3 regions of the Mesobacillus sp. QJM3NY_10 genome follow, and region 2 is predicted to be linked to each of the others. Evidence: riboswitches for the same ligand, from Rfam matches in the RefSeq annotation. Region 2 holds a riboswitch; each other region holds the start of a gene.
What was found. Region 2 has a riboswitch for lysine ahead of AC0VX7_RS17945 (aspartate kinase). Riboswitches for the same ligand answer to the same signal wherever they lie in the genome.
Positions count from the first base shown of each region.

Region 1: another riboswitch for lysine. It lies ahead of AC0VX7_RS20730 (Na+/H+ antiporter NhaC family protein); the one in region 2 lies ahead of AC0VX7_RS17945 (aspartate kinase).
Region 3: another riboswitch for lysine. It lies ahead of AC0VX7_RS03710 (amidohydrolase); the one in region 2 lies ahead of AC0VX7_RS17945 (aspartate kinase).

Region 1 covers NZ_CM149675.1:4,091,810-4,098,490, forward strand. The annotation lists gene AC0VX7_RS20715 (M23 family metallopeptidase) at 1-203, shown strand, start outside; gene AC0VX7_RS20720 (methionine/alanine import family NSS transporter small subunit) at 452-553, opposite strand; gene AC0VX7_RS20725 (sodium-dependent transporter) at 553-2,064, opposite strand; gene AC0VX7_RS20730 (Na+/H+ antiporter NhaC family protein) at 2,314-3,900, opposite strand; lysine riboswitch at 4,042-4,225, opposite strand; gene yunB (sporulation protein YunB) at 4,292-5,062, opposite strand; gene AC0VX7_RS20740 (HD-GYP domain-containing protein) at 5,168-6,277, opposite strand.
Region 2 covers NZ_CM149675.1:3,555,561-3,562,241, forward strand. The annotation lists gene AC0VX7_RS17935 (succinate dehydrogenase cytochrome b558 subunit) at 1-378, opposite strand, end outside; gene AC0VX7_RS17940 (YslB family protein) at 846-1,301, shown strand; gene AC0VX7_RS17945 (aspartate kinase) at 2,059-3,291, opposite strand; lysine riboswitch at 3,454-3,631, opposite strand; gene uvrC (excinuclease ABC subunit UvrC) at 3,701-5,473, opposite strand; gene AC0VX7_RS17955 (glycosyltransferase family protein) at 5,489-6,681, opposite strand, start outside.
Region 3 covers NZ_CM149675.1:732,623-739,303, forward strand. The annotation lists gene AC0VX7_RS03700 (helix-turn-helix transcriptional regulator) at 1-215, opposite strand, end outside; gene AC0VX7_RS03705 (nuclease-related domain-containing protein) at 995-1,900, opposite strand; lysine riboswitch at 2,009-2,185, shown strand; gene AC0VX7_RS03710 (amidohydrolase) at 2,341-3,939, shown strand; gene AC0VX7_RS03715 (methyl-accepting chemotaxis protein) at 4,087-5,811, shown strand; gene AC0VX7_RS03720 (hypothetical protein) at 6,049-6,240, shown strand; gene AC0VX7_RS03725 (alpha/beta fold hydrolase) at 6,326-6,681, opposite strand, start outside.

The DNA.
Region 1 (6,681 bases), 540 kb from region 2:
AGGTTGGGCAGATTGTCGAGCCAGGAACTGTGATCGGCGGTGTCGGCAGCTCGGGGTATGGGCCTCCAGGAACAAGCGGTAAATTCCCTCCCCATCTGCATTATGGCATGTACAAGGATAATGGGTATACCGAATGGTCATTTGATCCATATCCACATCTGAAAATGTGGGCCAGGCAAGAAAGAGCAAGGCTGAAGAAATAAATAAGAAAAGCGCAAGCGCCTTGTTCAGCCCCGACAAGCGCTGCCCGCCCTTAACGCCACGTCCTGTGGCTGGCGGGTCTAGCACATCGTGTGCCTCGGAGGGCCGACCAGTGAAGTCGCTATTTGACTTCATTGGGCGGACCGAAGCGACTCGAGGGGCTAGGCGCTGAAGCTAGACAATTCTCGAAGTGGAAATTTATACTTTCTGGCATACAAAAAGGCCAACCATTCCGGTTGGCCTTCACATTTTATGAACGGGCTTTCCTTACTGCGTGTATGACACTCGCTGCAAGTCCTCCCCAGATAATTACCATACCTACAACCATCATTACTAATGCACTAAGATCCATTATTTTGAAACCCCCTTGTCTTGTGGAATTTCGTATAGCGCTTTATCCCATTTCTTCGCTTTAGCGAAAACAAATCCAGCAACGATCGCACCGATTGCCACTAGCCATCCAGAGTAAACGTTAAACATCACTGGGTAGCCGCCGTAGCTTGTTTTAATATCTGTCATGATATTCATAACCATCATGATACCCAAAACGATTGGAGTGATATATTTCAAAGAAATGACCCACCAGCTTCCAAGGCGAATATCTGAGATGGCATCAGCATGGCTGCGGAGGTTGTTCAGTTCCTTCGCTACCCAAACGATAAAGACAACTTCTACTAGCCCTGCAAGAGCAACACCATAGTTATTGATGAAAGCATCCGCTGAGTCAAGGAAGTTCAAACCACCCTGAGTTGCAAACAGGACAGAAATCAAAGCTGATAGACCGCCGCCGATTGCAACAGCTTTTGTACGGGAAACATTGAATTTATCCTGCACACCTGCAACATAAGTCTCAACGATTGAAATTAGTGAAGACAGTCCCGCCAGTGTCAAACTGACAAAGAACAATACTCCGAATGCTGCGCTGAAGGCAGGCAATTCATTAATGATCTGCGGGAATACCGCAAATGCAAGGATGACACCTTTGCTTACTACTTCGTCAATTGGAGCACCTTGCTGCATTGCCATGAAGCCCAATGCTGCAAATACCCCGATACCAGCCAGCAACTCAAAGGAAGAGTTAGCAAATGCTGTAATGAATGCATTGTTTGTAATATCAGATTTCTTAGGAAGATAACTTGAGTAAGTGATCATGATGGCAAAAGCAATGGATAAACTGAAGAAAATCTGTCCATAAGCCGCCACCCATACTTTACCATTCAGGATTTGGCTCCAGTCTGGCTTGAAGAATGCATTGACACCATCAATCGCTCCATCAAGAGTCAATGCGCGAACAACGATTACAAAGAATAAAATAACAAGTGCCGGAATAAAAATCTTGTTCGCAACTTCAATACCTTTCTTGACTCCCTTGAACAAAATACCAAGAGTGATGACCCAAACAATGACCAATGGAAGGAATACACCTGGTACGATACTTCCAACTTGACCAGCGTCAACTACCTTTAAATAATCACCTACAAGGAATGATAGCGGGTCATCTCCCCACTGCTTGCTTAGTGAAAAATAAGCGTAAGACATTGCCCATGCAATGATTACTGCATAATAAGTCGAAATGACAAAGGATACGGCAAGCTGCCACCAGCCAATCCACTCAGCACCTTTACGCATTTTAAAGTAACTTAATGGTGCAGACCCGCGGTACTTATGACCGATCGTGAATTCCAAAATCAAAATTGGAATACCTGCTGTCAAGAGTGCGAATAGGTATGGGAAGAAGAATGCTCCTCCGCCATTCTCATATGCTACTCCCGGGAAGCGCCAAATATTTCCCAACCCGACTGCCGATCCTACTGCGGCAAGAATGAATCCTGCCCTCGTTCCCCACTGTGGACGATTTTCCATTTTTAATCCCCCTCGCCTTCTAATCACCTGGAAAATGTTGATAATTAGAAAGTTTTATATTTTCAGATTATTTAGTCTAGGAATAGTATAGCTAGTTTTTAATTGCTTGTCAAAATATTATTTTGGTCATAATAAAATTTTTCCTAAAAAATTTTCCCAACTATACCAATACTCCCTATTAATTAGGATTCTATTCCTACTTTTTTCAAAATATGAAAAAAGCTGTCTGAAAGTCAGACAGCCTTAACATTATTCTGCAAGATTTTCTTTTAACACTTCTTCCTGGGTTGTCTTGCTTCCAAAAATGAAAGCAAAGGCAACAAGCAAGATTGCCACAGCCGCAAGTGCTCCTAAAGTGCTGCCAGTGAAACCAATGATCAGGAATCCGACAGATGCTATCGCAGCGGAAATCAAAGCGTATGGCAGCTGGGTCATGACATGGTCTAAGTGGTGTGAGCCAGCTCCTGTTGATGAAAGGATCGTAGTATCGGATATTGGTGAGCAGTGGTCACCAAAAACCGCGCCCGCCAATACTGCTGCTAATGCTGGCAGCATAAGGTTGATATCAGCTGCAGCAGCGATGTCCCCGGCAATTGGAAGCAGGATGCCGAATGATCCCCATGAAGTTCCTGTTGAGAAAGCCATGATTCCAGCTACGAGGAATAGCAGGAACGGCAGGAATGAGATATTAATATTAGAGCTTTCAACAATACCAGCAAGATACTTGCCAGTTTCAAGTCTTCCAATCAAATCAACAATGACCCATGCGAAGAACAGGATATAAATAGCCGGGAGCATTGACTTAATGCCCTCAACAATTCCTTTGCCAAAAACATTGGCATTGACGCCTTTTAACACTACTGCCTGCCTTACAAACAGAATCAGTGCAACAGCTAGTCCAAGCAATCCGCCAGTAACAAGAGACTTCGTTACATCTGTGTTTTCGAAAATCGCTAAGATGGTAACATTGCCTTCCACAGCGCTTGCTCCAGTCCAAAGCATCATGCCTACAGTTCCAGCGACAAGGGCTACAATCGGCCATACAAGGTCTCCAACTGTCCCTTTTGTGCTTGTAGGAAGGTCATCCTTCAGTTCGCCCGGTACAGGCTTGTCCTGTGGAACGACGATTCCTTCCGTGATCGCACGTTCTTCATGCTTTTTCATAGGTCCAATTTCGATATTTCTTAGAGCTACGATAAAGACCATCGCTAACGCTGCAAGTGCGTAAAAGTTCATTGGCGCCATTTGCATGAACGCTGAAAATGCCGTATATTCGCTAACTCCATGAGCAGCGAGGATGGTACCAATCAACGCAATAATGTAAGCACCCCAGCTCGAAATTGGGGAAATGACACAGACAGGTGCAGAAGTAGAGTCGATCAAGTAAGCAAGCTTTGCACGAGAAACCTTTTGTCGGTCTGTGATCGGGCGTGTAATTTGACCGACTGCCAAAGCATTGAAATAATCATCAATGAAAATAATAACGCCTAAAAATGCGCCGACAAGCTGTGCTCCGACTCTTGTTTTCACACGCTTCATCGCCCATTCGCCAAACGCACGGCTTCCGCCTGAAATGGAAATGAACGCTGTGATTGTACCCAATAATAATAGAAATAGGATGATGTACAGGCTATACGTGTTCAGTTCGCCATCTGCGACAACAATCCCCTTGATCGCGTCCCACATAATTGCAAATGTTTCTGCGATATTAAATTCAGCGAGCAAAAAAGCCGCTGCGATGATGCCTGTCCCCAAAGACAATAGCACTCGCCTTGTGATCACTACCATTAAGATTGCCACTAATGGCGGCAGCAATGAAAAAATTGTGTTCTCCATTCTTTCTTTCTCCTCCTTGTTTTTGACAGGGGGAAACTTTTACATGAAAAGAGTTGTAGCTACTTTTTAAAAATAAATAAAAAAGGGCAACGATAGAGAACATTCTATCGCTGCCCTTAATAAGCAACTAGTGTCTCCATCACGATCTGTAGCTCCCCATTATGGATATACCTCCATAATGACAGTGATACTCTTGTTCAAAGTATCCCCAGCAATAAAAAATGTGACTCACTGATTATTGCTTCGGCAAAATTCCCTTTTAGCTGTGATCAACGTTGTCATCCTCACACAGCTTACTCTTGAATCCTGCGCCTCTACCCCATCGGAATGATGTGGTTTATTATTCAATTGATTTTATAATATAACAATATCGCTAACTTGACAACTGTTTTTATTGCCCAGGCGTACCTGGAACCTGAATAGCAGGTGGTACGACACCCCCGCCGCCATTATAAAATTGCGGTACTTTTCCAGGGTAGTAGAAGCTGCCAATCGGAATATTTTCCTGCACAGTGGCTATTTTAGTCGCAAACGGTATAATAATTTGGACGTTGACCTTGACTCTTACTGAAACATTGATTAACGTATTGTTGATTCCGTGCTCCTCGGTATCCCAGACCACATCTGAGGTCACATCCCCGATTGCATTGAATTTCACAGGAACTCTCGGGCCCATATTACCAAGAAGTGCATTATTGGTGGCCTGGCCCAATGGAACGTAATATATGATTCCTGCTTCCCTGTCCTCTTCATCGGTGACAAGCTCGACATCTGTCAGCATCTCGAGTGAAGTGAGATGCCCTCTTTCTGCTTCCTTCAGGTTCATTTGCACAATGTTAGTCGTTTCAGCTTTTACCCTGTTGATGATTTCGGTATTGAATTTCACTACAGTAGTCGTTCCGCCATCCACCGGAACAAATTCAATTACTTTATCAATATCCATCCCATTGGCAATCTTCTTATTGATCGCCTTATTGATTACAAGCGTGGCAATTTTTCTTGTCTGGGATTCCGCGTATTTCATCAATGTGGGCTCGAGCCCTTTATCTATGACCCACAATCCTGCTGCTGTTGAAAAGGAAAAAAAGACGAATGTCAGCAGGAATACATACCTGAAAGGCAAGGGCCCTTTTCGAGGCAGCCGCCGGCCGAATTTTGCCAAAACAAATCCCCCCTCTAAAGCTATATGTATGCTTCAAAGGGGGGAACTAGCCTAAAAAGTATTTAAAGTTTATGCCTGCAATTCTAAATTACCAATCTGGAAAAATTAATAATTAGCGGCGTACTCATATTTGATCACCGTATCACAGCTGACAATCATCAGGGATAGGTTCGATTGCAAATCAAGCTGGTATGGCTCTACTTTACGGCCGTTTTCTTCGAGAATACGGACAACAGGGCGCTCACTCAAGCCAGGATTCTGCTCAGCCACTACTCCCTTTCGCCCATCGCTTAACATAACGGTAAGGCCGACCGGATATATCGCCACTGCTCTTCGGAAGGCGTCGACTATCTTCGGATCAAACAGGCTGCCTGAACCCGAATAGAGGATTTCAAGGCCTTCATGCGGAAGCATCGCTGGCCGATATACACGATTAGAAGTAACGGCATCAAACACATCAGCCACACCAAGTATCTTTCCGAATAAGTGGATTTCGTCACCCTTCAATCCACGTGGATATCCTGCACCATTCAAGCGTTCGTGATGCTGATAGGCACAATGAGCCACTATCAGCGGAACGGTCGGGATATTCCTGAGCATCTGAAAGCCATCCTCAGCGTGGGCTTTAATGACTTGGAACTCTTCCACAGTCAGCTTGCCTGGTTTTGATAGGATTTCTTCTGGAACCTTCATTTTTCCAACATCGTGTAAAATCGCACCGAGCCCCAGCTGCTCAAGCTCTTTTGGAGTCAGCTTCATTTCGATGCCAATAGCCAAGGCATATAAAGTAACATTCAATGAATGAGAAAAAATATAGTGGTCATGCAGAAACACATCGGACAGCAAATTCAACAGCTCTTTGCTCCTCTGAAGCTCATCAAGCAAAGCACTGATCAGCTTCTTGAATTTCCTCGCTGATTTTTCCAGTACAAAGGTTTGTGAAACCTTCGAATCCAGCTGAATTTGCTTGAATGTATCCCCAATCGTCATAATCGCATTGACGCGCAATTCATCTGATATGGAGTTTCTCACAATGATATCGTCTGTATCAGGGTCTTTTATATAAATATAGTCAATACCAAACTCTTCTAGTCGGCTAAGGATTTTGCCTTCGAGCCGTGCGCCTACGTTTAAAAGAACCTGGCCCTTGTCATTATAGATGGCTTTTCCGAGTAAAGCCCCTTCCTCTACCGAAGTGGTGGCTACGAGTCTCATGTCAATTCCCACTTTATCTGTTAGTTGGTGGTGGCTAATTTCCGCGATAACTTCCGAAAAAAAGCCAGGAAAACAAGAAAATTTTACATAAAACGACAATATTTTCTTATATTCTATCACAATAATTATAAGAGTGGTGATGCCTTTTGCATTTTTAAGTTGGGAAAAAAGCAGTTCAACTAATATATCGGATAGCTCCATTGATTCTTAACAATTGCCACAATATGTTCACATGCAAACTAGAAAGCGCAAGCGCCTTGGTCAGCCCCGACAAGCGCTGCCCGCCTAAAAACGCCACGTCCTCCCAAAAGCTACCGCTTTCGGTCGTGCGATGAATCGCTTCGAAGCTTTCCTTATCCTGTGGCTGGCGGGTCTAGCACATCGTGTGCCTTGGAGGGCCGACT
Region 2 (6,681 bases):
TTCTGCACCAAATGCTGCTGCAATACGTGTTTCCCATACATGCCAAGCTACGAAAATCAAAGTGATTACACCAGACACACGCTGAAGCATGAACATCCAGTTTCTGAAATGGCTGTATTGGCCTATATTGTTTTTAGCCGTAAAAGCAATATAAAGACCGTAAATTGCATGGAATAATAATGGTAAGAAGATAATGAAAATTTCTAAAAAGTACCTGAAAGGCAACTGCTCCATAAAATGTGCTGCGTTATTGAATGATTCTTCTCCCCCAGTAGCGAAATGGTTGACTACAAGGTGCTGCATAAGGAAAAGACCTACTGGAATGACACCCAGCAAAGAATGCAGCCTCCGCCAATAAAACTCTTGTCTACCTGCCATATGTATACCCCCCTTGAAATTTGACCGTGATGTTCAGGCTTCTCTCCCCATCTCTATTAACCTAACAGATTGATTAAACCCAACATCAAAAAAATAAGCATTTCTTACAATTATGTGACATGTTCATTTTACTCCCATCATAATAGAGCGTCAAGAAAACGGATACATAAAAATGCTTATATAAATAAAATTTTTAAAATATATTGATATTGTAAAAACACCACTTTCTAATTATTCCAACGCGTTAAAGAGTATATTAAAATAATACTATTGCCTATAGGACACAGCTGATTAAAATTTCCCGGAACAATAATTTTTGGATACCAAAGTTTCGGGTATGGTATAAACATGGAAAAAATTTATAGTATTACTTATGCCAAGCAAAATTTAACAACTTTTATATTTTAGATCTCAGGTTGTTTTCGAGGCAAATTGTTTATAATAGAGTGATAGAAAGAGGGGAGAACATGAGTGACATAACTACTTCTGAGCAAAAAACTGAAAGCGAGCCAATGGCTGTCCCTGCGTTTGGATATGAATTGATCAGGGAAGTCCTTCTGCCGGAATTGCTCGGCAAAGATACGCCAGAAATTCTGTATTGGGCCGGCAAACGCCTTGCCCGAAAGTTTCCATTAGCAACCCATGACGAAACCATCCGCTTTTTCCTGGATGCCGGCTGGGGCACACTAACCATCAAAGAACAATCCCGAAGAGAAATGGTGCTTGAACTTGGCAGCGAGCTAATTTCCTCCCGACTGAAAAATAACCCAAATTCCACATTCCAGCTAGAAGCAGGCTTCATTGCCCAGCAAATTGAACAACAGAAAGAAGTAACAGCCGAAGCCTTCGAACACCCCAACAAAAAATCATCGAAAATCCTGTTCACGATCAAATGGGATAAGAATGATCATATTGATGAGTAAACCATCGAGTAATTAACCAAGCCTGGGCTGTCATTCGCTATTTAAATCGAACGCATATCACCTAATAAAGTTAACCAGGCACAGTGAATACCCTTCGCTGTGCCCTTTGGTATGCTTAAGCCCCTTTTCTGGCCGTTTTTAATGACGAATTTTCCTCAGGAGCATGTTTTATGTGACCTTTACCTCCCGCTTTTCTCTTTAAAAGGCACATTATCCCCTTTTATGTGACCTTTACCTCCCGCTTTTCTCTTTAAAGGGCACATTATCCCCTTTTATGGGACCTTTACCTCCCGCTTTTCTCTTTAAAGGGCACATTATCCCCTTTTATGGGACCTTTACCTCCCGCTTTTCTCTTTAAAGGGCACATTATCCCCTTTTATGGGACCTTTACCTCTTGGTTCTCACTTTAAAGGGCACATTTCCCTTTATGTGACCTTTACCTCTGGCTTCCCACTTTAAAGGGCACATTATTCCCTTTTATGTGACCTTTACCTTTGGCTTTTCACTTTAAAGGGCACATTATTCCCTTTTATGTGACCTTTACCTCTGGCTTCCCACTTTAAAGGGCACATTATTCCCTTTTTACTAAACAGGGAACATATTTATCTTTTATGTGACCGGTTTCTCTCCCTTTTCCCAAAAGGGAGGACATATTTACCTTTTATATGCCCGGTTTCTCTCGCTTTTGCTAAACAGGGAACATATACACAAATAGCCTTCCCAATAACGTGCACCGGGAAAGCTATTTTTCTCCTGATTAATTCGTCTTAACAGCTTCGGAGTAAAGTTCAAATGCTTCATGCAATGATTCCACCGCGTTTACCATTTTTTTCTCATCAACTACGGTGGAGACTTTGATTTCAGATGTGCTTACCATCTTCACCTGGATACCGTGTCCTTCAAGGACTTCAAACATTTTGGCAGCTACACCTGGATTTGAAACCATTCCTGAACCTACAATCGACACCTTTGCCAGACCGGTTTCGGATTCGACCGCCTGATAGTTCAAAGCTTCTTTATTGCGTTCCAATACGTCCAGTGCCTCTGGGAGGTCGTTACTCTTAATGGAGAACGAAATATTGGCTAACCCTGCTTCTGTACGGCTCTGGACGATGATATCGACATTGATGTGGTTCTGTGCAAGTGTTGTGAATATAGTTGAAAGTCCTTTTAATGAAGTGCTTACTCCAAGGACTGATACTCTCGTAATTTGGTCTTCAAACGCTACTCCGCGTACGATTAGATTCTGTTCCATTTCATTCTCCTCCTCGATGATCGTGCCTCTTTCTTTTTCCATGCTGGATCTTACTTCAAGTGGCAATCCATAGTTTTTCGCAAATTCAACCGCTCGCGGATGGAGCACTCCTGCCCCGAGATTTGCCAACTCTAGCATTTCATCATATGAAACGCTCAGCAATTTTCTCGCGCTTTTCACATATCTTGGGTCAGTCGTAAAAACGCCGGTCACATCAGTATAGATATCGCATTTATCAGCCTTCAGTGCCGCCGCAAGGGCTACTGCCGTTGTATCTGACCCGCCGCGTCCAAGTGTCGTGATATCACCGTCATCCGTAACACCCTGGAATCCCGCGACAATGACCACCTTGCCAGTCTCTAAGTCCCTGGCAACCCTGTCTGTGTCAATATCGACAATCCTGGCGTTGCCGTGGACAGCTTCTGTTTTGATTCCAGCCTGCCAGCCTGTATAGGAAACGGCATCGATGCCATTTTGCGCCAATGCCATGGAAAAAAGTGCGATGGTAATTTGCTCTCCTGTTGTCAAAAGCATATCCATTTCTCTTTTTGATGGCGCGCTGGAAATATCATTCGCCATTTCGACAAGATGGTCCGTCGTCTTCCCCATTGCTGAAACGACTACGACCACATTGTTGCCGTTCTGCAGTTCCTCCGCTGTCCTGCTTGCTGCGTTCCTGATCCTTTCGACGCTTCCCACTGATGTTCCACCGAATTTCTGTACAATCAATCCCATACGTTTCCCCTGCCTCTTCATTCTTATTTTGCCTCTAATAGAGAGTTTCATGGCTACGCCGCATATGTATTTTCCCCGGTCCTCTTTTAAAAAAGGTCCATAAAAACAGAAAAAGCAATGGAAGTGGCTCCCATTGCTTGATAAACGTGTATATACGCTGCAACATGAGATAGCACTCCAAGATGGCAATCTTGACAATCCAGCGTTTATTCAACGAAGGACCAGCGAGAAAATCGATAGGCATTTCCCCACTTCGGCGAACATCCCCTTTCAAAGTCCATCCTCGAATCCTACAATTCTCCTGACTTTTACTCTTGAAGTTCGCACCTCTATCTTCACTTTAATGCTCTAAAGTGATAGCTATATGAAATTTTTATCATTATAGCACACCTAAAAATAGAATGCTACATTAATTCTGTAATTTCTGATATAGTTCCTCCGCAACATTAGCTGGAAGTCCGGCAGCATTCAGCTCTTCCAAAGAGGCTTCTCTCATTTTTTTCACCGAGCCGAAATGCTTCAACAGAGCTTTCTTGCGCTTTTCGCCTATGCCCGGGATATCATCAAGCAGTGATTGAAAGGCACTTTTGCCCCTTAACTGGCGGTGGAAGGTAATCGCGAACCGGTGGACTTCATCCTGGATTCTTTGCAACAGGTAAAACTCCTGGCTGTTTCGCGGTAGTTCTATTACCTGCAGCGGGTTACCATAGAGGAGCTGCGAAGTCCTGTGCTTGTCATCCTTGGCCAGGCCGGCAATCGGAATATCCAGCCCAAGTTCATTCTCAAGCACATCACGCGCTGATTCAATATGTCCTTTTCCGCCATCGATGATAATCAAATCCGGAAGCGGCAATCCCTCTTTCAGGACACGAGTATACCTGCGCCTTACGACTTCCCTCATCGATTCATAGTCATCCGGACCTTTTACTGACTTAATCTTATATTTGCGGTATTCCCTTTTTTCGGGCTTGCCGTCGATAAAAACAATCATCGCTGATACCGGATCGGTTCCCTGAATGTTGGAGTTATCGAAGGACTCAATCCGATGAGGGGTGTAGATGCCCATTTGCTTGCCAAGGTTTTCAACAGCCTTGATGGTCCGTTCCTCATCACGGTCAATTAACGAAAACTTCTCTTTCAGGGCGATACCGGCATTCTTGGACGCTAGATGGACGAGCTCCTTTTTCTTTCCGCGCTGCGGTTTTAGCACTTTGACTTCAAGCAGACCCTCTGCTAGTTCAAGGTCCACGCCCTCAGGAACCAATACTTCCTTTGGCTTGAAATGCTCATTTTTTGAGTAAAATTGGCCCAGGTATGTGAGAATATCTTCTTCAGGTTCATTGTAGATTGGAAACATCGAAACCTCTCGTTCAATCAATTTTCCCTGACGGATAAAGAAGACCTGTACACACATCCAGCCCTTGTCGACAGCATAGCCAAACACATCCCGGTCGGTAAAATCAGTCGTGGTCATCTTCTGCTTTTCCATCGTTGCCTCAATATGGACGATCTTGTCGCGAAATTCCTTGGCACGTTCAAAATCAAGTTCTTCGGCAGCCGCAGCCATTTTCACCGTCAAATCTTCCTTGATTTCTTTATATCCCCCGTTGAGGAAACGTGTAATCTCATCTGTAATCTGCTTATACTCTTCCTTGGCTACGTCCTTGACACAGGGAGCAAGGCACTGCCCCATATGATAATAAAGGCAGACACGATCAGGCAGCGTAGAACACTTCCGGAGCGGATAAATCCTGTCCAGCAGTTTTTTCGTCTCATTCGCCGCCTGTACATTGGGATACGGCCCAAAATATTTGCCGCTGTCCTTTTTTACCTTTCTCGTAATAATCAGCTTTGGATGCCGTTCGGCAGTCAGCTTGATGAACGGATATGATTTATCATCCTTGAGCATGATGTTATATTTTGGATCATATTTCTTGATCAGGTTGATTTCAAGAAGCAGCGCTTCCATATCCGAGGAGGTGACGATATACTCAAAATCCTCAATTTCATTAACAAGACGGAGAGTTTTTCCGTCATGCGATCCTGTAAAATAAGAGCGCACCCTATTCTTCAATACCTTCGCTTTCCCAACGTAAATAATGGTCCCCTGCCTGTCCTTCATTAAATAACAACCTGGCTGGGCAGGGAGAAGAGCAAGCTTATTCCTGATCTGTTCATTCATGCCGTTCACCTCCTGTTACGGTGTCCATTTATATAGAATAATCTTATGATAGACTGGGTCAAAAATTTTTCCTGAAGTAAATGTTTCTACCTTTTCTAGCTTCCCTCCAGAATCAAAGCCCTGGGAATGGAAGCCGTCCACAACACTGTTCGTTAAATAAATCGTCTTGCCTTTATATAACCCCTGATCGTGAAGGAAATTCCTATAGGTATAGATTCGTTTATGCGGAAAAGGCATTTCAAGATACTGAAGCACCCTCGTTTCTTCCCATGTATACAGAACGAAGGCCTCTGGCTGCTCCTCCAGATAGTGGGCAAGCTGATAGACCGCTGGTTCGATTGCAGCCTGTTTTTGAATATAGCTTGAAGAAATCATTGCCTGGGCAATGATAACGGTGACTACCAAAAAACTGACATACACCCCTGCCCTTTTTTTAAAAAAGACAGTCAGACCAACAAACACGAGCAATAGCGCGATTGGCAGTATATGCCTCGGCTTTTCAATATTCTGGGCAAAAAGTGCCCAAGCACCGTATGCGAACAGCAGCAGTGCACCCAATAAAAAGCTGCCTTCCTTATAAACTTTACTTTTCGATACTGGCAAAAAAATTAATATGCCGATAACTATATATAATACCATCAAAACAGTTGTTCGTGAAAAGATTCCCCACCACAAAATGTTGGTAAACAAGAATGCTTTCATCCGTGCCCACATGGACAGTTCATTGGATACCGAAGTGCCTCCCCACTCCTGAAAATGCCCTCCAGTAAATCCAAACGCAAGCTCAAGGAAGTTAACGAGTCCACCTTCAGAAATGACTAGCCCTCCAACCCAGATTAACTGGAACAATCCTGCGATGACTACATATTTGATAACACCGCCCAGTCCAATCTCCCTTTTTGCCCATTTTCTATATAAAAGATATACCAGACCGATTCCCATCGGAATGTAGCTTAGCCTGATCCCCAATAGGACACTGAATAAAAACAGTGGAAGCAGCATCCATTTGCCAGCTGGTCTCGACTCTGCTGCCGCGATACTCCAGAAGTACCACCAAAAGGCAGCAAGTGCAGCACCCTCTGACATTGGCTGGTTCACAATAATCAGCGGATAACTGGCAGTATATATGACAGCCGCGACAAGAAAAGCACTCACACCGGAAACATATCTTTTAGCCAGGAAATACACAGGCAAAATCGAGCTAGCGT
Region 3 (6,681 bases), 2.0 Mb from region 2:
AGTTCTGTTGGTTTCATTCCTAAAGCCACTGCAATTCTAAAAAGATCATCGAGTGTTAGATCATACTTAGCGCTTTCTATATCGCTGATAGATTGTAAACTTATACCGCTGTATAAAGCCAGGTCCTCTTGTGTCAATTGTTGTTCGGCTCGCAGTCTTTTAATGGTTTTTCCTAACTCATGAGTAATGTTCATGGAGTTATCCCCTTTTCTCATATTTTTCGCATAGTGCTAGCTGAATAAAAATCGTCACACTACCATTTTATGTTTTAGCTGATTTTATATATATTATTTACTTTTTATTCACTTTTTGCATGCTGTGAATCCAGCAAGAATTTATAAGGAATCGTGTACCTTCTTATTTTGTTCCCACTGATGCATTCTAAGAACTATCATAGCATCTCCTAGAAAAAGAAAAAATAAGAGATGATATTGAAAAAGTAATAGAATCAGCAAGCCATTTTTCGGATGAAAAGTAAACTCTTTCAAAAAGTAAAAGGGTTAAATTAAAATAGGGATAAAAGATTACGATCACATAAATAAAGGGAATGTGCCCTTAGGGAAGCAATCGTGGGGTTAAAGGTCACATAAAAGGACATAATGTTCCCTTAGAGAAGCAATCTTGGAGTTAAAGGTCACATAAAAGGAGATAATGTGCCCTTAGGAAAGCAATCGTGGGGTTAAAGGTCACATAAAAGGAGTTAATGTGCCCTTAGGGAAGCAATCGTGGGGTTAAAGGTCACATAAAAGGAGTTAATGTGCCCTTAGGGAAGAGATTGTGGGGTTAAAGGTCACATAAAAGAAGATAATGTGCCCTTAGGGAAGCAATCGTGAAGTTAAAGGTCACATAAAAGGGGATAATGTGCCCTTAGGGAAGCAATCGTGGAGTTAAAGGTCACATAAAAGGAGATAATGTGCCCTTAGGGAAGCAATCGTGGAGTTAAAGGTCACATAAAAGCCCGGAAGAAGGCGATACTTCTTCCGGGCTTTGTATTTTACTCATAATGAGTTGAAATCCACTCTCCTTTGACTAAGAGGTTTTTCTTTAAGACTCTTCTTATGGCTTTCTTGGGCAGAATCCCATATGTCCATTCAAAAATTGCTGATGTGGTTACTCTCCGATCCGGGAAGAGTAATTGAAAGCTTTTAACAGTGCGTAGCACCATAGAATCAACCGGTTCCCTGGAGTCACAATGATTGCATATAATCCGCTTTCGCTCGAAAACCTCCAAAAACTCCCCGCACTCTCCACAAATAACCCCTTTCCTCAACATACCAAAATCATAACCTGGTACTCTGCTATATGGTGATTTCGTAATATGCAATGACAATAGAGCCTCGGCCAGCTTGGTATGCTTGCTCGTTAATTTTGATGAGGTTCTGTTCATTTTATTCATAAAGCGGTTGAGTTGGTTTGGCAAAATAATGGGTGATTTTAATGGTGCTTGCAGTAGGGCAAATTCAGGGTTGATGAACACGAGGTGAGGTTCAAGTGGGGTGTAAAATCCCAGGCTCTTCAGCAGTTGTTTCAGGAGTGTTTCTGCTCTATTTAGTTGGTGTAGGGGGTTTTTGGTTTCTAACCCTGCGACTGTTTTAAATTTGTCACCATCCAGATAATAGTCCCCTTCAAGGTTTTTTACTTCAAAAAGGTGTAGGCGGTCCTGTGTAATCACGAGAGAATCGATTTGAAAAAGGGTGCCACTCACTTCGAGGAGCAGGTCGTTGATAATGAGACTCTCAACTCGGTAATTCGTAAACCATTTGTCAAACTGCACTTCACCTTCATACCCTTTTTCAAGCGTTCTCAGGTTTTGGGCATCTTTCTCTTCCAGTTCCATTCTGCGATTCAAAGCTTCCAATATCTCTAATTCTTCCGGTTTGGTTCTTTCTTTTACTATCATATTCCACTTCCTTTCTTTTTCATTTTAAAAGACTGTCAAATAAAAATCAGTGAACATTCTTGGACATTTATGATACTATTAAGCTAATTTCATATGATCTTATCAGGTCGGTGAGGTAGAGGAGCGAATAACAAAAGTAGTCCATCGGAGTATGACATCGTTGATGGTGGCTGAAAGGGTTGTTTGCCGAAGCGTAATCAGGGTCAAACTGATTACTGCTGGGATGCTTTCTGAACAAGGAGCAGACTGTCATGCGGGGTTTGTGCATGGAGAACTACTGATCGAAATGGAGGATAACGTATATTGTAAAAGCAATGATAGGTTATTTTCTGTCATTGCTTTTTTGCAGACAAAAGCCTTTCCATTATCCCCTTCTATCAAACTCCTAACGCACTCCCCAGGCATTCACAATTTTTATCTATCCAAAGGGGAGAATCTTCTTGAGAACCATCTATAAAAATGGAACGATCTATACATTCAATTCACGCAATCCAATTGTACAGGCTGTGGTCATCGAAAATGGCCGTTTTATCGATATGGGAACTACCGCGGATATGGTGCTGCAATGGGGCAGCAAGGCACAAACCATTGACCTGGAAGGGAAGACAGTTACGCCAGGCTTGATTGACAGCCATCTTCACCTGTCCATCATGGCGGATAGTTTTATCAATCTCGATTTTGTCGGAATCACGACCAAACATGAGATGCTGGCAAAAATTCAGGAAAAAGCCAGCCAGCTTGAGCCGGGCGAATGGATTGTCGGCAGCAGCTGGGATGAGAATCTTTTTACCGACGGAGGGATTCCGACGATAGCAGAGCTGGATTATGTGGCGCCAGCCAACCCGTTATTTTTAACAAGGACGTGCCTGCATGCGACCCTCGTCAACAGCAAGGCGCTCGAAGTGAGCGGCTATCATCAGTCGATATCGGTTCCGGAGGGCGGCACAATCGTACTCGATGAAATCACCAAGCAGCCGACGGGACTGTTCCTCGAGTCAGCGGCGAATCTGGTCAGACAGCACATTCCTGAACGCTCGTACGACGACTGGAAAAAAGCGATGAGACAGACGATGCATTTTGCCATGAGTAAAGGGCTGACGAGCGTGCATACGAATGATCCACTCTATCTTGGCGGACTTGAAAAAACGTGGGACCTATTCAATGAACTTTTAAATGGAGAGCAGCTCGGTTTGCGCAGCAATCTCCTAATCAACCATGAGTTTTTACCAAACCTAAAAGAAGCTGGAATGTACACTGGTTATGGCAATGATACCCTGCAAATCGGTGCGGTGAAAATTTTTGCCGATGGAGCATTTGGCCGGAGAACCGCGCTGTTGTCAGAACCATATAGCGATGCGCCAGGTCAGTATGGTGATGCGATGTATGACCAGGAGCATTTATATGAAATCGTGAAAGGTGCACGGGAACTGGACATGCCGATTGCAGTCCATACAATTGGCGACCAGGCACTGGAGAATGTTCTCGACGTGCTGGACAAGTTCCAGGCAGTGGCTTATCGAGACCGGCTAATCCATGCGCAGGTTTTACGAGAGGAATTGATCCCTAGACTAAAGTCGCCAAGCAGAATTGCCGATATCCAACCGCGCTTTATCGCAAGTGACTTCCCATGGGTTCAGGAGCGTCTCGGCGTAGAACGAATCAAGCTTTCTTACGCATGGAAAACCTTGATGGAAGCAGGTGTCATATGTGCCGGAGGCTCTGATTCTCCGGTTGAACCAGTCGATCCGATTTTGGGAATCCATGCGGCAGTAACAAGGAAAAAGCCGGGGGAAACTCACGCTGGCTACGTGCCGGAGCAGAAGCTGTCGATGGTCGATGCTTTCCGACTCTTCACCGAACTAGGAGCTTATCCAACAAACGAAGAGACGGTGAAAGGCACTATTGCACGGGGAAAATTAGCAGATCTGACCGTTTATTCCAAAAATCCATTTGAAATGACAGATGCAGATGAACTTTTATCGATGGAAATTGAAATGACGATCATTGGCGGAGAAATCAAATATCGCAGGCTCAATTAGAAATATGGAGACGGTTCTTAACTTCCATTCGGAAGAAAGAACCGTCCTTTTTATTTTTATGGCTAAAGTCCTAAAATTTTCTGAATTTGAACCGAAATAGTAGGTAAGAGTGGTAATTTAATCTATTGCTGGACAGGAGAGCGGAAAATGAAATTCAAAAAAAGGTTCACAAAACCACAGATGAGATTCAGTGTTCGTGCTAAACTATTGACCGGCTTTTTCTCGGTTTTAACTTTGTTGGCGCTCGTGGCAATCATCACGAACTTTCAGTTTAACAAGATGAACAGCCAGTATTCGTCATCCATTGATGAACGGATGGAAAAGCTGAATCTGATTGTTGAGATGAAGGATGCCATCATGAGGGAGCAACTGGCACTCCAAAAGTATATGGCTAATGGTGATGGAGAAAGCCTGATTGAATTTGAAGGTGCGGTAGAAGATTTTGATAAAAGCTCTAAGAAATATTTAAGCTCAGAAGAATCAGCTGAGGGAAAAAAGGTAGGAGAAAACCTTGTTGCAGCTGAGGCGCAATATTATGAGGTGGCTTCAGAGGCTTTTCTTTTAATAAGAGATGAACAAATGGTCAAGGTCAGGTTATTGATGCAGGAAAAAGGAAATCCGCTTATCTTCAGCCTGAATTCTGCTGCTGAGGACGCGATTGAGTACCAGCAAGACGCTCTGGAATTAACGGGTGAAACGTTATCTGGTGATGTTAAGAAAGTAGCCTTGCTCATCATTGTGCTCAGTGCAGCGGCGTTTGTGTTGGGAATCGTCATTGCGCTGCAAATAAGCCGAATGATTTCCAAGCCGGTTCAGCTGGTATCGCAAGCAGCAAAGCAAGTGGCGCAAGGGAACCTGGCTGTTGAAAAATTGAATGTGAAGAATAAAGATGAAATCGGCGAGTTGGCCGCGGCTTTTAACGAGATGACGACCAATTTAAGGGAACTGATTTTCAAGGTAAGCAGTACATCGGAGCAGGTTGCGGCATCGGCTGAAGAAATGATGGCAAGTGCGGAACAGACCAACTCTGCTACAAACCAGGTAGCAACAGCCATCCAGGAGGTTGCTGGCGGTGCCGAGGTCCAGAGCAAAAATACAGAAGAAAGTGCGAAAGCGGTAGGCGAGATGTCAGGCGGGATCCAGCGAGTGGCCGAAACGACCTCTACCGTTGCCGAGTCTGCGGCTGAAACGGCAAAACAAGCACAGGTCGGCCAGGAATCTCTGGAAAAAGTCATTGAAAAAATGAAGTCGATCAATAATACGACAAGCGAAACCAATGGGGTTATCAAAGACCTGGATCGGAAATCAGCGGAAATCGGCAAAATCATCGAAGTCATCACAGGCATCGCTGACCAGACGAACTTGTTGGCGCTGAACGCAGCCATCGAAGCGGCAAGGGCCGGTGAGCATGGAAAGGGCTTTGCAGTTGTTGCTGATGAAGTCAGGAAACTGGCTGAGTTATCGAGACAATCTGCGAGCCAGATTTCCGGCTTGATTGAGGTTATTCAAAAAGAAACTCATCAGGTTGTGGAAATGATGAATAAAGGAACGTTTGAGATTTCTGAAGGTTCGTCTTTAGTTGAGGAGACGGGCCGTACCTTTGAGGAAATTCTAAAATCGATCGAAAATGTCAGCGAGGAAATCCAAGAGGTATCCGCGATATCTGAGGAAATGTCGGCAAGTGTCCAGCAGGTAAATGCCTCAATCGAAGAGGTGACCAAAATCGCCCGTGATTCCGTAGCAAGCACTGCAGAAATCGCATCCGCAACGGAGGAACAGCTGGCATCAATGGAAGAGGTGTCCTCTTCATCAGCTTCACTAGCAAGTCTGGCGGAGAACCTGAGAGAGATGGTCGCGAAGTTTAAAATTTAAATTAGGGAGAAGCATGAGGACGATGAGCGTTCTTATGCTTCTTTTTTTAATGGTGGATTGGTGCCCGGAAAATCAAGTTTTTGGAAAAAGAGTTCACCAATGAAGCGTATTGGAGCACTTACCAAAGCAGTCTCCAATAGGATTCATCCCTCCCACAGGTGCATTCGCCCAAGCCAAAGCCGTGATAAACGCATATAAAGTTAGTGAATACAAAAAGAGAAGAGGGAGGTAAGCCGTATGCGTGCATACAGACATCCTTATCGTTCGCAGGATCAGAGGTTTATCGGCTGGGGCTTTGGATTGCCGTTTTTAGGTGGTTTGGCTGGTGGTTTGTTAGGCGGAGCGTTATTTTATCCGCGACCTTTCTATCCTCCATACCCGCCAGTTTACCCGTGCTGCCCGCCGCCTAGATATCCGTTTTATTATTAATTAAACAAAGGGAATGAGCTGCTTAGCTCATTCCCTATTTTTATCTTTTTAAAAGTATAGACTTTTTGCACTTACGCTTTTCTGTCTAACTAATATTGGCTTGTTTGATTTCATGCTTATCCATGAATTCGAGTGACAGCTCGTTGAACTCTTCGGCTTTTTCAATATTGCAGACATGGCCGCAATGCTCCAGAATCACCAGCTCGGAGCTTTCATCCCCGCGAAGGTCTTCTGCTACTTCCCTGACAAACATATGGTCCTCAGCACCTGAGATATAAAGCTTTGGGACATCTGCGCTTTTTTCCTGCACATTGCTATAGGTGGTTTCGACATCTCCGGCAAGAGGATACCACGCGAGGAAATTTTTTCGTTTCATCTTATAGGCTTCCTGGATGAAAAATTTTCTTGAGCCTTTATGGTTACCACGAGGCATCAGAATCC